2 regions of the Bacillus sp. L381 genome follow, and region 1 is predicted to be linked to the other one. Evidence: riboswitches for the same ligand, from Rfam matches in the RefSeq annotation. Region 1 holds a riboswitch; the other holds the start of a gene.
What was found. Region 1 has a riboswitch for S-adenosylmethionine ahead of metN (methionine ABC transporter ATP-binding protein). Riboswitches for the same ligand answer to the same signal wherever they lie in the genome.
Positions count from the first base shown of each region.

Region 2: another riboswitch for S-adenosylmethionine. It lies ahead of metK (methionine adenosyltransferase); the one in region 1 lies ahead of metN (methionine ABC transporter ATP-binding protein).

Region 1 is NZ_CP127224.1:3,071,627-3,077,773, reverse strand. Features, by position in the region: gene QRX25_RS15845 (arsenate reductase family protein) at 1-107, shown strand, start outside; gene gcvH (glycine cleavage system protein GcvH) at 167-550, shown strand; gene QRX25_RS15835 (YusG family protein) at 605-841, shown strand; gene QRX25_RS15830 (toprim domain-containing protein) at 910-1,275, shown strand; gene QRX25_RS15825 (thioredoxin family protein) at 1,281-1,601, shown strand; gene QRX25_RS15820 (SCP2 sterol-binding domain-containing protein) at 1,699-2,049, shown strand; SAM riboswitch class I at 2,161-2,267, shown strand; gene metN (methionine ABC transporter ATP-binding protein) at 2,373-3,398, shown strand; gene QRX25_RS15810 (methionine ABC transporter permease) at 3,391-4,059, shown strand; gene metQ (MetQ/NlpA family ABC transporter substrate-binding protein) at 4,073-4,888, shown strand; gene QRX25_RS15800 (carboxymuconolactone decarboxylase family protein) at 4,981-5,358, shown strand; gene QRX25_RS15795 (YuzK family famiily protein) at 5,551-5,703, shown strand; gene sufC (Fe-S cluster assembly ATPase SufC) at 5,880-6,147, shown strand, end outside.
Region 2 is NZ_CP127224.1:2,792,218-2,798,364, forward strand. Features, by position in the region: gene alaP (alanine permease AlaP) at 1-432, opposite strand, end outside; gene asnB (asparagine synthase (glutamine-hydrolyzing)) at 630-2,528, opposite strand; gene metK (methionine adenosyltransferase) at 2,672-3,874, opposite strand; SAM riboswitch class I at 4,044-4,182, opposite strand; gene pckA (phosphoenolpyruvate carboxykinase (ATP)) at 4,381-5,964, shown strand; gene QRX25_RS14230 (DUF2584 domain-containing protein) at 6,007-6,147, opposite strand, start outside.

The DNA of each region.
Region 1 (6,147 bases):
AACTCCTGGCATCAGACGGTATGCTCCTGAAGCGCCCGATTACGACAGACGGCGAAAAAGTCACTGTCGGCTTTAAAGAAGACCAATTCGAAAAATATTGGATGTAATGCCAGGTTCAAAGAATTATGGTATCTTCTTATTATAAGAAAAAAATGGAGGGATTTAGATGAGCACACCGAAAGATATGCGTTATTCCAAAGAGCACGAATGGGTAAAAGTTGAGGACGGAAAAGCCCGTATCGGGATTACACACTTCGCGCAATCCGAACTTGGCGACATCGTATTTGTCGAGCTTCCTGAAGTCGGCGCTGAAATTAAAGCGGACGAGCCATTCGGCAGCGTAGAATCTGTCAAAACCGTATCCGAACTATACGCACCGATTAACGGAACGGTGACGGAAGTGAACGAAGACCTTGATGACAGTCCTGAATTCGTAAACGAGTCTCCGTATGAAAAAGCGTGGATGATCGTCGTGGAACCGGCTGATGCTGAAGAAATCGAAAACCTCATGACTTCCGAGCAATATGACGAAATGACACAGGAAGACTGATCGGATAGCAAAAGGGCCATTTGGACATTCTATCTGTAACGGGAGGTGTCCAATATGGCTTTTGATAAACAAAAGGTCGATGTCACGGAGAACATCACGGGCCGCTTTCAAAACGGCCGGTTTTCCTTGTTTCATGAAAATGAAGCCATCGGCGAGATGACAGGCATGAACCAGTACGAGCTCAAACAGGGCTTTTTATTTGAAAATCAAAAATTTTATAAAACAGCCGATGTCATAAACGGCAACGATCCGAAATATGTGGATTGCGATTATGAGAACGGCTGGTGTTAACTGTTGGCGGTGAATTTCACTGCCTTCTTTTTCAATTGAGCCTAAAACAATCGGCAGGTGATGCGCTTATGTTCAACGGAGATGAAAAGGTCATAATCGTAGAAGGAAAATCAGATAAAATCAAAGTCAGGGAAGTGCTCATCGAACCCGCGGAAATCATCTGTACAAACGGAACGATCGGCCAAACCGAACTGGAAGACTTGGCGGACCGCCTGTTTGACAGAGACGTGTATATTTTAACGGACGCAGACGACTCCGGAGAAAAATTAAGAAAACAGCTGAAAAGGGAGCTTCCCGAAGCGCGCCATATCTGCATAGACAGAACATACAGGCAAGTCGAATCGTGCCCGGGCCATCATCTCGCATCTGTGCTGATCAGAGCCGGCCTTGATGCAGACCCTGTATTTTTGAAAAAGAACGACCTGAGGTGGTAATCAAAATGAAAGAACTCCAAGAAAATGAACTCGAATCGATTCAGGATGACGTCTATCTCCTGTATTTGTACACCCCGTTTTGCGGCACATGCCAGCTGGCGTCCAAAATGCTTTCCGTCGTCGAAGAAATGCTGCCAGAAGCCGCCTTCTATAAAAACAACGTGAATTATTCCCCCGCATTCGCCAAAGCCTATCAGATTGAGAGCGTTCCGTGCTTTTTGCTGTTTAAAGGCGGAGAGCTTGTTGAGAAAGGATACGCCTTCCGCTCCGTTTCCTATTTATATGAGCTGATTAAACAAAAAACATCGCAAACGTTCCCGATGTGACAATTTTTACAGGAAAATGTCGTGCGGTTTATAAAGGGTTCTGTCCGTTAAAAAGAGAAATGTGTATGTATGGCCATTAAAACGGGAGGTTATACGAGTGGAGAAAATAGAAGTTTTAGAGAATGACGGACAGCATCTGTTTTTGAAACCGCTATTAAACGCCTCAACGCTGCTGATTACATTCCAAGGAGAAACAGAAGCCTTAACGGTCTCAATTAACGGACAGGGAGAAATGAGAAAAACGGCGGCTTCAAAGGAAAAATCTAATTTGACCTTTTACGGAAACCAGACGGAAATCATTCATCTCTTGCACGGTGATGTCTCTTTGCAGAAACTTATCCAAAGCGGAAAACTCAAAGTGAAGGGATCATTTCGGGCCCTGCTGAAGCTGGAGGCCATCCTCTGGCTGACAAACGGATTTTTTCAGGCGGTCAGCAAGCGGCCGTAACTGCCATTCTACCTATGTGACAATAGCTCCCATTATTTATTTTATTGACTTTTTATCATTCGCCGTGCTATTCTACAGTAAGAATTTCCGGACGAAAATACAATATGTTTTCTCTTATCAAGAGAGGTGGAGGGAAGTGCCCTATGAAGCCCGGCAACCATCAACGATGTTGAAATGGTGCCAATTCACTCAAAGCGATCTGCTTTGGAAGATGAGAGAAAGGCCTTTTTCAATAAGCCTTTCTGCTCATTTTTGCAGAAAGGCTTTTCTTTTGCAGAGAAACCCGGAAGATTTCTTAGAATAGTGTAAGGCAGGTGATTGCTTTGATCCATCTTCAAAATGTTTCAAAAATTTACAAAGCGAAGCATGGGGATGTCAATGCTGTCCAAGATGTCACTCTTGATATCAAAAAGGGCGAAATATTTGGAATTATAGGATATAGCGGAGCTGGTAAAAGTTCCTTAATCCGTCTCCTGAACGGCCTTGAAAAGCCGACATCAGGCACCGTGGAAGTCGCGGGGACGGAATTAAATAAAGTAAGCAGCCGCGCATTGAGAAAAGCGCGTCAGGAAATCAGCATGATCTTCCAGCATTTTAACCTTCTTTGGTCGCGAACCGTCCGGGAGAACATTATGTTTCCGCTGGAAATCGCCGGCGTGAAAAAAAGCGAACGAGTCCGCCGCGCCGATGAATTGATTAAACTGGTCGGATTAGAAGGAAAAGAAAAGTCTTATCCGTCGCAGCTGAGCGGCGGACAAAAACAGCGTGTCGGCATCGCCCGGGCGCTCGCCAATAATCCGAAAGTCCTTCTATGTGATGAAGCGACATCAGCGCTAGACCCGCAGACGACCGATTCAATTTTAGATCTTTTATCCGATATAAATGACAAACTCGGCCTGACAATTGTGCTCATTACTCATGAAATGCACGTCATCCGAAAAATCTGCAACAGAGTCGCCGTCATGGAAAACGGGAAAGTCGTTGAAGAAGGCGAAGTGCTCCAAGTCTTCAGAAACCCGCGTGAGCCGATGACAAAGCGTTTCGTTCAGCAGGTGACAGAACCGGAGGAGACGAAAGAAACCATTCAGCATTTTCTGCAGGAAACCGCCACAGGAAAAACGATTCAGCTTTCATTTGTCGGGCAGGCTGCCGAACAGCCGCTCATTACGGAGATGATCCGAAACTTTGACGTGGACGTCAATATTCTGCAGGGGAAAATTTCACAGACGAAAGACGGAGCCTACGGTTCTTTATTCATCCATATTGACGGTCAGGAAAAAGAAGTAGAAAACGTGATCCGGTTCATCAAAGACAAACAGGTAGAAGCAGAGGTGATCACAAATGTTTGAAAAATGGTTCCCGAACGTTGATATAACCGAGCTGTGGACGGCCACATACGAGACTCTTTATATGACGGTCATCGCTTTAGCCTTTTCATTTGTCATCGGAGCGATTCTCGGCCTTCTGCTCTTTTTAACGGGAAAGGGAAGCTTATGGGAAAATAAAATCATTAACACCGTGATTGCGGCGGTTGTCAATATTTTCAGGTCTATTCCGTTTCTTATTTTAATTATTCTGCTTCTCGGCTTTACTAAGTTTTTGGTCGGATCGATTTTAGGGCCGAACGCGGCATTGCCCGCGCTGATTATCGGCTCCGCGCCGTTTTATGCCCGCCTTGTTGAAATCGCGCTCCGGGAAGTTAATAAAGGAGTCATCGAAGCTGCGAGATCAATGGGAGCAAAGACATCGACGATTATCTTCAAAGTACTGATTCCTGAATCAATGCCTGCGTTAATCTCGGGCATCACCGTTACGGCTATCGCCCTGATCGGATCTACCGCCATTGCCGGCGCCATCGGTTCGGGCGGACTCGGAAACCTTGCATATGTAGAAGGATACCAGTCCAATAATACGGATGTAACGTTTGTGGCAACTGTATTTATTCTCATCATCGTCTTTATCATTCAAATTATCGGTGATGTGATTACAAATATAATAGACAAAAGATAAGGGAGGATTTACATTGAAAAAGATTGTACTAAGTGCGCTGCTGCTTGTGTTCGCGGGAGTTTTGACTGCCTGCGGATCAAACGGCTCTAATAAAAAGGAAATCGTCGTCGCTGCGACAAAAACACCGCATGCTGAAATCTTAAAAGAAGCGGAGCCGCTTCTGAAGGAAAAAGGCTACACATTAACAGTAAAAGTGCTGAACGATTACAAAATGTACAACAAAGCGTTAGCTGACAAAGAAGTGGATGCGAACTACTTCCAGCACGTTCCTTACCTTGAACAGGAAATGAAAGAAAATAAAGACTACAAACTCGTAAATGCCGGAGCCGTTCACCTTGAGCCGTTCGGAATTTACACGAAAAAATACAAATCACTGAAAGACCTGCCTAAAGGCGCGACCATCATCATGACAAACAACGTCGCAGAACAAGGCCGTATGCTGGCGATGCTTCAAAAAGCCGGACTGATCACACTGGATCCGAAGGTGAAAACAATTGACGCCACTACGAAAAACATTACGAAAAACCCGAAAAACCTGATATTCAAAAAAATCGCCCCTGAATTAACGGCGAAAGCATATAATGAAGAAGAAGGCGACGCAGTCTTCATTAACGTTAACTATGCGATTCAAAACAAATTGAATCCGTTAAAAGATGCGATTGAAGTGGAATCAACGAAAAACAACCCGTACGCCAACATCATTGCCGTTCGCAAAGGTGACGAAAAATCAGCGAAAATCAAAGCGCTTATGGAAGTGCTTCATTCTAAGAAAATCAAAGACTTTATTGAGAAAAAATACGACGGAGCCGTACTTCCTGTATCTGAATAAAGCGAAAACCCCGGATGAATCATCCGGGGTTTTTTTCGGGTATTAATCGGAGAACTGTCCATAATAAAAGGGAAGGTTAACGATTGGAGGGAATGGCAGTGGCTCAATATCAGGATAACGGCAAAAGCGTGCATGACGCATTAAAACAATACAAAGAAGGTTTAGGCATATTCGAACAGAAAATGCCGATGATGGGACGGAAGTTTAATGAATTTACTGAACAGTGTTTCTCAGCGGATTCATTAACTGAAAAAGAGAAACAATTAATCGCTCTCGGCATCAGCATCAGTGCCCAAGATGAATTTTGCATGATTTATCATACGAAGGGCTGCCTTGACCAGGGCGCGACAGAGGAAAACATCCTTGAGGTCATCAGCGTCGCGGCGGCATTCGGAGGAGGCGCAGCGCTCAGTCAGGGAGTGACCCTCGTGCAGCAGTGCATTCAGGAATTCGGACATACGACGCATTAGAAAGAGCAATCGTGTGAATACCGCTTTTCACATAAAACCAGCGCCGGTTTCCGGCACATTCGAAAGGATTCAGGGGCACACTCTCTTTGGCCGGAGCAGCGGATCATTGTTACAATGGAAACAAACAAATGAAGGGATTGATTCATTATCTGCACCAGCCATGAAAGACTGGACCTTGACTATACGCCTGAAATGGAAAAAGCGATGCAGAAGTCACACGGCATCGGCTACGAGGAATATGGACGGCGTCTTTCAAAAAGGATGGAAGTCGAACGGCAGAGGGAGCTTGAATACCAAAAAAGCAAGTTCCTCGCAGCGCAGCTTAATGAGAAAATCGGTCAGTAAAAAAGGGCGGAATTCCGCCCTTTTTCTGTTTCAAACAGCTTTAATTACGCCTGGATCTTTGATAAACTTTAGGAATGTTCCGGGTAATATAAAAAGTTGTATTTACTTTTCATTTGTTATAAAATTAGAATGAGAATAAATTGAGAATAATGATTATATATTTTGGAGGTATAGATATGGCTGCTTCAACATTAACGATCAAGGATCTTCACGTTGAAATCGAAGGAAAAGAGATCTTAAAAGGTGTAAACCTTGAAATAAAAGGCGGCGAATTCCACGCTGTCATGGGCCCGAACGGTACCGGTAAATCCACGCTTTCAGCAGCGATTATGGGACACCCGAAATACGAAGTTACAAAAGGCAGCATCACGCTTGACGGCAAAGATGTACTGGAAATGGAAGTGGACGAGCGCGCTCAGGCGGGTCTTTTCCTTGCGATGCAGT
Region 2 (6,147 bases), 280 kb from region 1:
TTTGACCGCCAGAAAGTTCACAGCCGTCATAATGACGAGTGCACAAAGCGCCCAGATCCATGACGGCACGTCAGGGAACCAGTAGCCCATATAAATGCCGACCGCGGTGATTTCCGCCATGCAGGTAACGACCCATAAAAACCAATAATTCCAGCCCGTTAAAAACCCCGCCAGCGGGCCGAGATAATCTCTGGCATACCGGCTGAATGAGCCGGCCACAGGTTTTTGAATCGCCATTTCCCCTAATGCCCGCATAATAAAAAACATAATCAGCCCGCTGCAGGCGTAAGCGGCTAAAATCCCCGGCCCGGCAAGCTTTATGGCCGAAGCTGATCCGAGAAACAGCCCGACTCCTATCGCGGCTCCCAAAGACATAAGCGAGATATGCCGCTCTTCCAAGCCGCGGTGAAGCGTTTTTCCTTTGTTTTGCATAACTCTCCCTCCCCCTGATTGTGACAGAAAAAACAAACCGAGACGAAATAGCCAGAAAACACTCTCCGGAATCTGCCCGATTAGTCCTATAATAACATTTTTCTGAATATTGCGTAATACTTTACGAAAAACATAGCGGAATAGGAGGTTTTAAAAAAAAGAAAAAAGGCTTTCGATAACATCGAAAGCCTTTTGGATTAAACGAAGATGACTTCTTTCGGCTGATGATTCAGCTCTTCCGGCACCAGTCTTTTTTCGACATTGATGCTGTGCCAGATCATGAAGATCAGCACGGTCCAGATTTTGCGGCTGTTATCCGCTCTGTCGGCACAATGATCTTCAAGAAGCTGAAGGACATAATCCTTTTCAATATAAGCGTCTGTTTCACTTTCATGGATGATGTTGCGCACCCATTCGTTCATTTCATTTTTCAGCCAGTGGCGGATCGGCACAGGGAAGCCGAGTTTTTTGCGGTTAAGCACATGATCAGGCACTACCCCTTCAGCGGCTTTACGCAGGAGGTATTTCGTCGTGCCGTTTTTCGTTTTCAGTTCATCCGGAATTTTAGAGGCCACGTCAAACACGACTTTATCAAGGAACGGCACGCGCAGCTCCAATGAGTTGGCCATCGTCATTTTGTCAGCCTTTAACAGAATGTCGCCGCGCATCCACGTATGAATGTCGACATACTGCATTTTATTAATGTCACTGTATGAACGGCTTTCCGTAAAGTACGGCTTCGTGACATCACGGTATGAAAGCTCTGAATTGTAATGTTTAAGCAGCTGTTTTTTCACAGGCTCTTCAAAAATCTTCGCATTTCCGATATAGCGCTCCTCAAGCGGTGTGCAGCCGCGGACTAAGAGGCTTTTCCCTCTCATTCCTTCAGGCATGACGGATGCCACATGAAGAAGCATTTTTTTCAGTCCGGACGGAATGCGTTCAAACGGTTTAAGCGACAGCGGTTCGCGGTAAATATTGTACCCGCCGAACAGCTCGTCCGCGCCTTCCCCGGATAACGCGACCGTTACATGTTTTTTCGCTTCTTTCGCGACAAAGTACAAAGGAATCGCCGCCGGATCTGCAAGCGGGTCATCAAAGTGCCAGACGATTTTCGGAAGCTCGTTCATATACTCCTCAGGAGAAATGACTTTGCTGATATTTTCAATCCCGAGCGCGGCAGCTGTTTCCTTCGCTACATCAACTTCACTGAAGCCCTGCTGCTCAAAGCCGACAGAAAATGTTTTAAGGTTCGGGTGAAATTCTTTCGCAACTGAGACGATAAAAGAAGAGTCAATACCGCCGGATAGGAACGAGCCGACGGGAACGTCACTTCTCATGTGGACTTTGACAGAGTCAAAGATTGCGTCTCTGACTTCTTTCACCAATTTATCTTCATCAGACTGAACGGGCTTAAAGTTCGCTTTGAAATACGTTTTAAACGCGATATCGCCTTCCGGGCGGATCGTAAACTGGCTGCCCGGCTCGACTTTTTTCACTTCAGCGTCAAGCGTGCTCGGTTCAGGAACGAATTGGAAAGACATATATTGCTGTAAAGAAGCTGTATCAAGATCAATACCGTTTTGAGCGGCCATTAAACTTTTTCTTTCAGATGCAAAATACACTTTGTCCCCGATAGTTGTGTAATACAGCGGTTTAATTCCGAACGGGTCTCTCGCGCCGTACATGACGCGGTCAGCTTTGTTCCAGATTAAAAACGCGAACATTCCGCGAAGCTTTGAAGCGGCTTCTTCTTTATAATGGCGGTATGTCGCAAGGAGCACCTCGGTATCGGAATCTGTATTGAACTTGTAGCCTTTCGCTTCAAGCTCTTCTCTCAATTCAATGTAGTTATAGATTTCGCCGTTAAAAATGATCCAATATTTTTCGTCTTCATATGATAAAGGCTGTCCGCCGTTTTCTACGTCAATAATACTGAGCCGTCTGAAGCCGAAACCGACGTGCTCGTCATGATAATACCCATCGCTGTCAGGACCGCGGTGAACGATCATTTGGTTCATTTGTTTGATTAGCTCTTCTTGATCTGCGGTTTGAGTTAATGGATGCTTATTAAAAACACCGACAAATCCACACATAGTATAGCCTCCATAAGTGTAATTTTCTAATTGGACCCCCTTTTTATAGACGCTTTGTTACGCCATTGGTTTCACGCTATGTAAAAAATCAGCATGGCAGCATCTGCAAAAAGGGAAAGCCGCTTAAGTAAGCGGCTATAAAATTATTCTCCTAGTGCTTCTTTGCGAAGCGTATCCGCCTTGTCAGTACGCTCCCAAGGAAGATCCACATCATGGCGTCCGAAGTGGCCGTAAGCAGCAGTCTGCTTATAGATCGGGCGGCGCAAATCAAGCATTTTAATAATGCCGGCAGGTCTCAGGTCGAAGTTATTCCGTACGACTTCGATCAGTTTCTCTTCAGAAGCTTTTCCTGTATCAAACGTATTGATGGAAATAGAAACAGGCTGTGCCACGCCGATTGCGTATGCAAGCTGCACTTCACAAGAATCAGCAAGGCCTGCTGCCACGATGTTTTTCGCTACGTATCTCGCAGCGTATGCCGCAGAACGGTCTACCTTCGTCGCGTCCTTACCGGAGAACGCGCCGCCGCCGTGGCGTGCATATCCGCCGTATGTGTCAACGATGATTTTACGGCCGGTAAGACCCGCATCACCTTGCGGACCGCCGATTACGAAACGTCCCGTAGGGTTGATGAAGTATTTTGTTTCTTCATCAATCAGTTCCTCAGGCACGACAGGGTTAATGACATGCTCTTTCAGATTGCGCTGAATCTGCTCAAGCGTAATTTCCGGATGGTGCTGAGTTGAGATGACGATCGCATCGATGCGGACAGGTTTGTTGTTTTCATCATATTCAACGGTAACTTGCGTTTTTCCGTCAGGGCGAAGGTACGGAAGAATATCTTCTTTGCGGACTTCGCTCAGACGGCGGGCTAATTTATGCGCCAGTGAGATCGGAAGCGGCATAAGCTCTTTCGTTTCGTTACACGCATAACCGAACATCAGACCTTGGTCCCCCGCTCCGATCGCTTCGATTTCAGCATCGCTCATTGTGCCTTCACGAGCTTCAAGAGCCTGATCGACACCCATTGCGATATCCGCAGACTGTTCATCAATTGATGTTAAAACAGCGCAAGTCTCCGCATCAAATCCGTATTTGGCACGTGTGTAGCCGATTTCTTTAATCGTTTCACGGACTGTTTTCGGAATGTCAACGTATGTTGATGTTGTAATCTCTCCGCTTACCAGCACAAGGCCTGTCGTTACAGACGTTTCGCAGGCTACGCGCGCGTTCGGGTCATTTTTTAAAATCTCATCTAAGATACTGTCAGAAATTTGGTCACAGATTTTATCCGGATGACCCTCGGTAACAGATTCAGATGTAAATAGTCGACGGTTTTTACTCATTCACTTTTCCTCCTGAAAAAAGATCTTTTGCAAGACCTTTTCATATGATACGGAACTCGCTCCCTCTTAATACAATGTCATACTATATCAGAGAATGTTAATTGGCATATTTTATGAAATAAAAAAACCTTTTCCACTCGAGGAAAGGGTTTGGTCTGTGTGCCTTTCACTCTTATCGCTCAAGGAAATATTAAACCTTGCATCAGGTTAGCACCTTGGTTTCCCACAGTGTTTTCACCTGCTTTTTTACAGAGAAACCGGTTGCTGGGCTTCATCGGGCCTGTCCCTCCGCCAGCTCGGGATAAGAGTATCCGCTCAATGAAATATCTTAACGTAAAAGGGCGGAAAGTGTCAATATGAATTAAAGCGATTACGCGCCTTTATTTCAGGAAGCAATGGAAAAAACACAAACAAAAAACAACAAATAGTATAGACTATTTTTAGATATATGTTATACTAATTCCACATTCAGCGAAATACAAATAAACCGGCAAAGGAAGGTTTTTATGAAATTAGTTGATTTAACCGCAGATCTTCAAGCGTTACTTGCAAGTCCGAATGTGCATCATAATTTATCGGCTCCAAAACTTACCGAAAAAGTGATCAGCCGAAATGAAGGAACGCTGACATCAACAGGCGCCGTACGCGCCACTACCGGAGCATATACGGGCCGATCACCTAAAGATAAATTTATCGTCCGCGAAAAAAGCACAGAAAATCAAATTGATTGGGGCGCGGTGAACCAGCCTATTTCTGAAGAAGCGTTTGAAAAGCTGTACGCCAAAGTCGTCAGCTACTTAAAACAGAGAGATGAACTGTTTGTTTTTGAAGGATTCGCAGGCGCAGATGAAAAATACAGACTGCCGATTACAGTCGTAAATGAATTTGCGTGGCATAATTTATTCGCGCGCCAGCTGTTTATCAGACCGGAGACGAATGAAAGAGATCCGCAAGCACAGCCGTTTACCATTCTTTCAGCTCCGCATTTTAAAGCTGATCCGCAAACGGACGGCACGCATTCCGAAACGTTTATCATTGTGTCCTTCGAAAAGCGCGTCATTTTAATCGGCGGTACCGAGTACGCCGGAGAAATGAAAAAATCAATATTCTCGATTATGAACTTTTTGCTCCCGCAGCAGGATATTCTGCCGATGCACTGCTCAGCCAACGTCGGTGAAAAAGGCGATGTCGCCCTGTTTTTCGGTCTTTCCGGCACAGGGAAAACGACGCTTTCAGCCGATGCGGACCGGAAACTGATCGGCGATGACGAGCACGGCTGGTCTGATTCCGGCGTTTTTAACATTGAAGGCGGATGTTACGCTAAATGTATCAATCTGAGCGAAGAAAAAGAACCGCAGATTTTTCATGCGATCCGCTTCGGGTCTGTTCTTGAGAATGTTGTGCTTGATGAGAAAACGGGTGAGGCTGATTACGACAATTCCTTCTACACGGAAAATACAAGAGCCGCATACCCGATTGAGATGATCGGCAATATCGTGCAGCCGAGCATTGCCGGTCACCCGCAGGCGATCGTCTTTTTAACGGCGGATGCATTTGGTGTGCTCCCTCCGATCAGCAAACTGACGAAGGAGCAGGCGATGTATCATTTCTTAAGCGGGTACACCAGCAAACTTGCCGGAACCGAACGCGGCGTGACATCTCCGCAAACGACTTTCTCCACGTGCTTCGGTTCACCGTTTTTGCCGCTTCCGGCTCACGTATATGCCGAAATGCTCGGGAAGAAAATCGACGAACACGGCGTTCAAGTCTTTCTGGTCAACACAGGCTGGACCGGCGGAGGGTACGGAGTCGGAGAGCGGATGAAACTTTCGTATACAAGAGCGATGGTCAAAGCCGCAATTAACGGCACGCTTGATCAGACAGACATGACAGCAGACAGCATTTTCGGACTGCACAGCCCCGTTCATGTTCCGGGCGTTCCGGATGAGGTTCTTCAGCCTGAAAACACATGGAGCGATAAAAAAGCATACAACGAAAAAGCGCTGTTTTTAGCCAATGAGTTTAAAGAAAACTTTAAAAAGTTTTCCCATGCAGACTCGATTGCCAAAGCCGGCGGACCTCTCGTTTAACTAAAAAAGCCAAGGGCGTATATGCCCTCGGCTTTTGTTTTTTCAGTTTGTCGAATGAAGCGAAGTGAGTCTGTATGTAATGCTTGTCCGGCCGTTCGCCCATTCGAGCTTTTGGACTTCGCCCGTGCCGGATTTCTCGCCGGTTTTTGTTTTGCGCACGTCCATCGGAATATCAAGAGGATA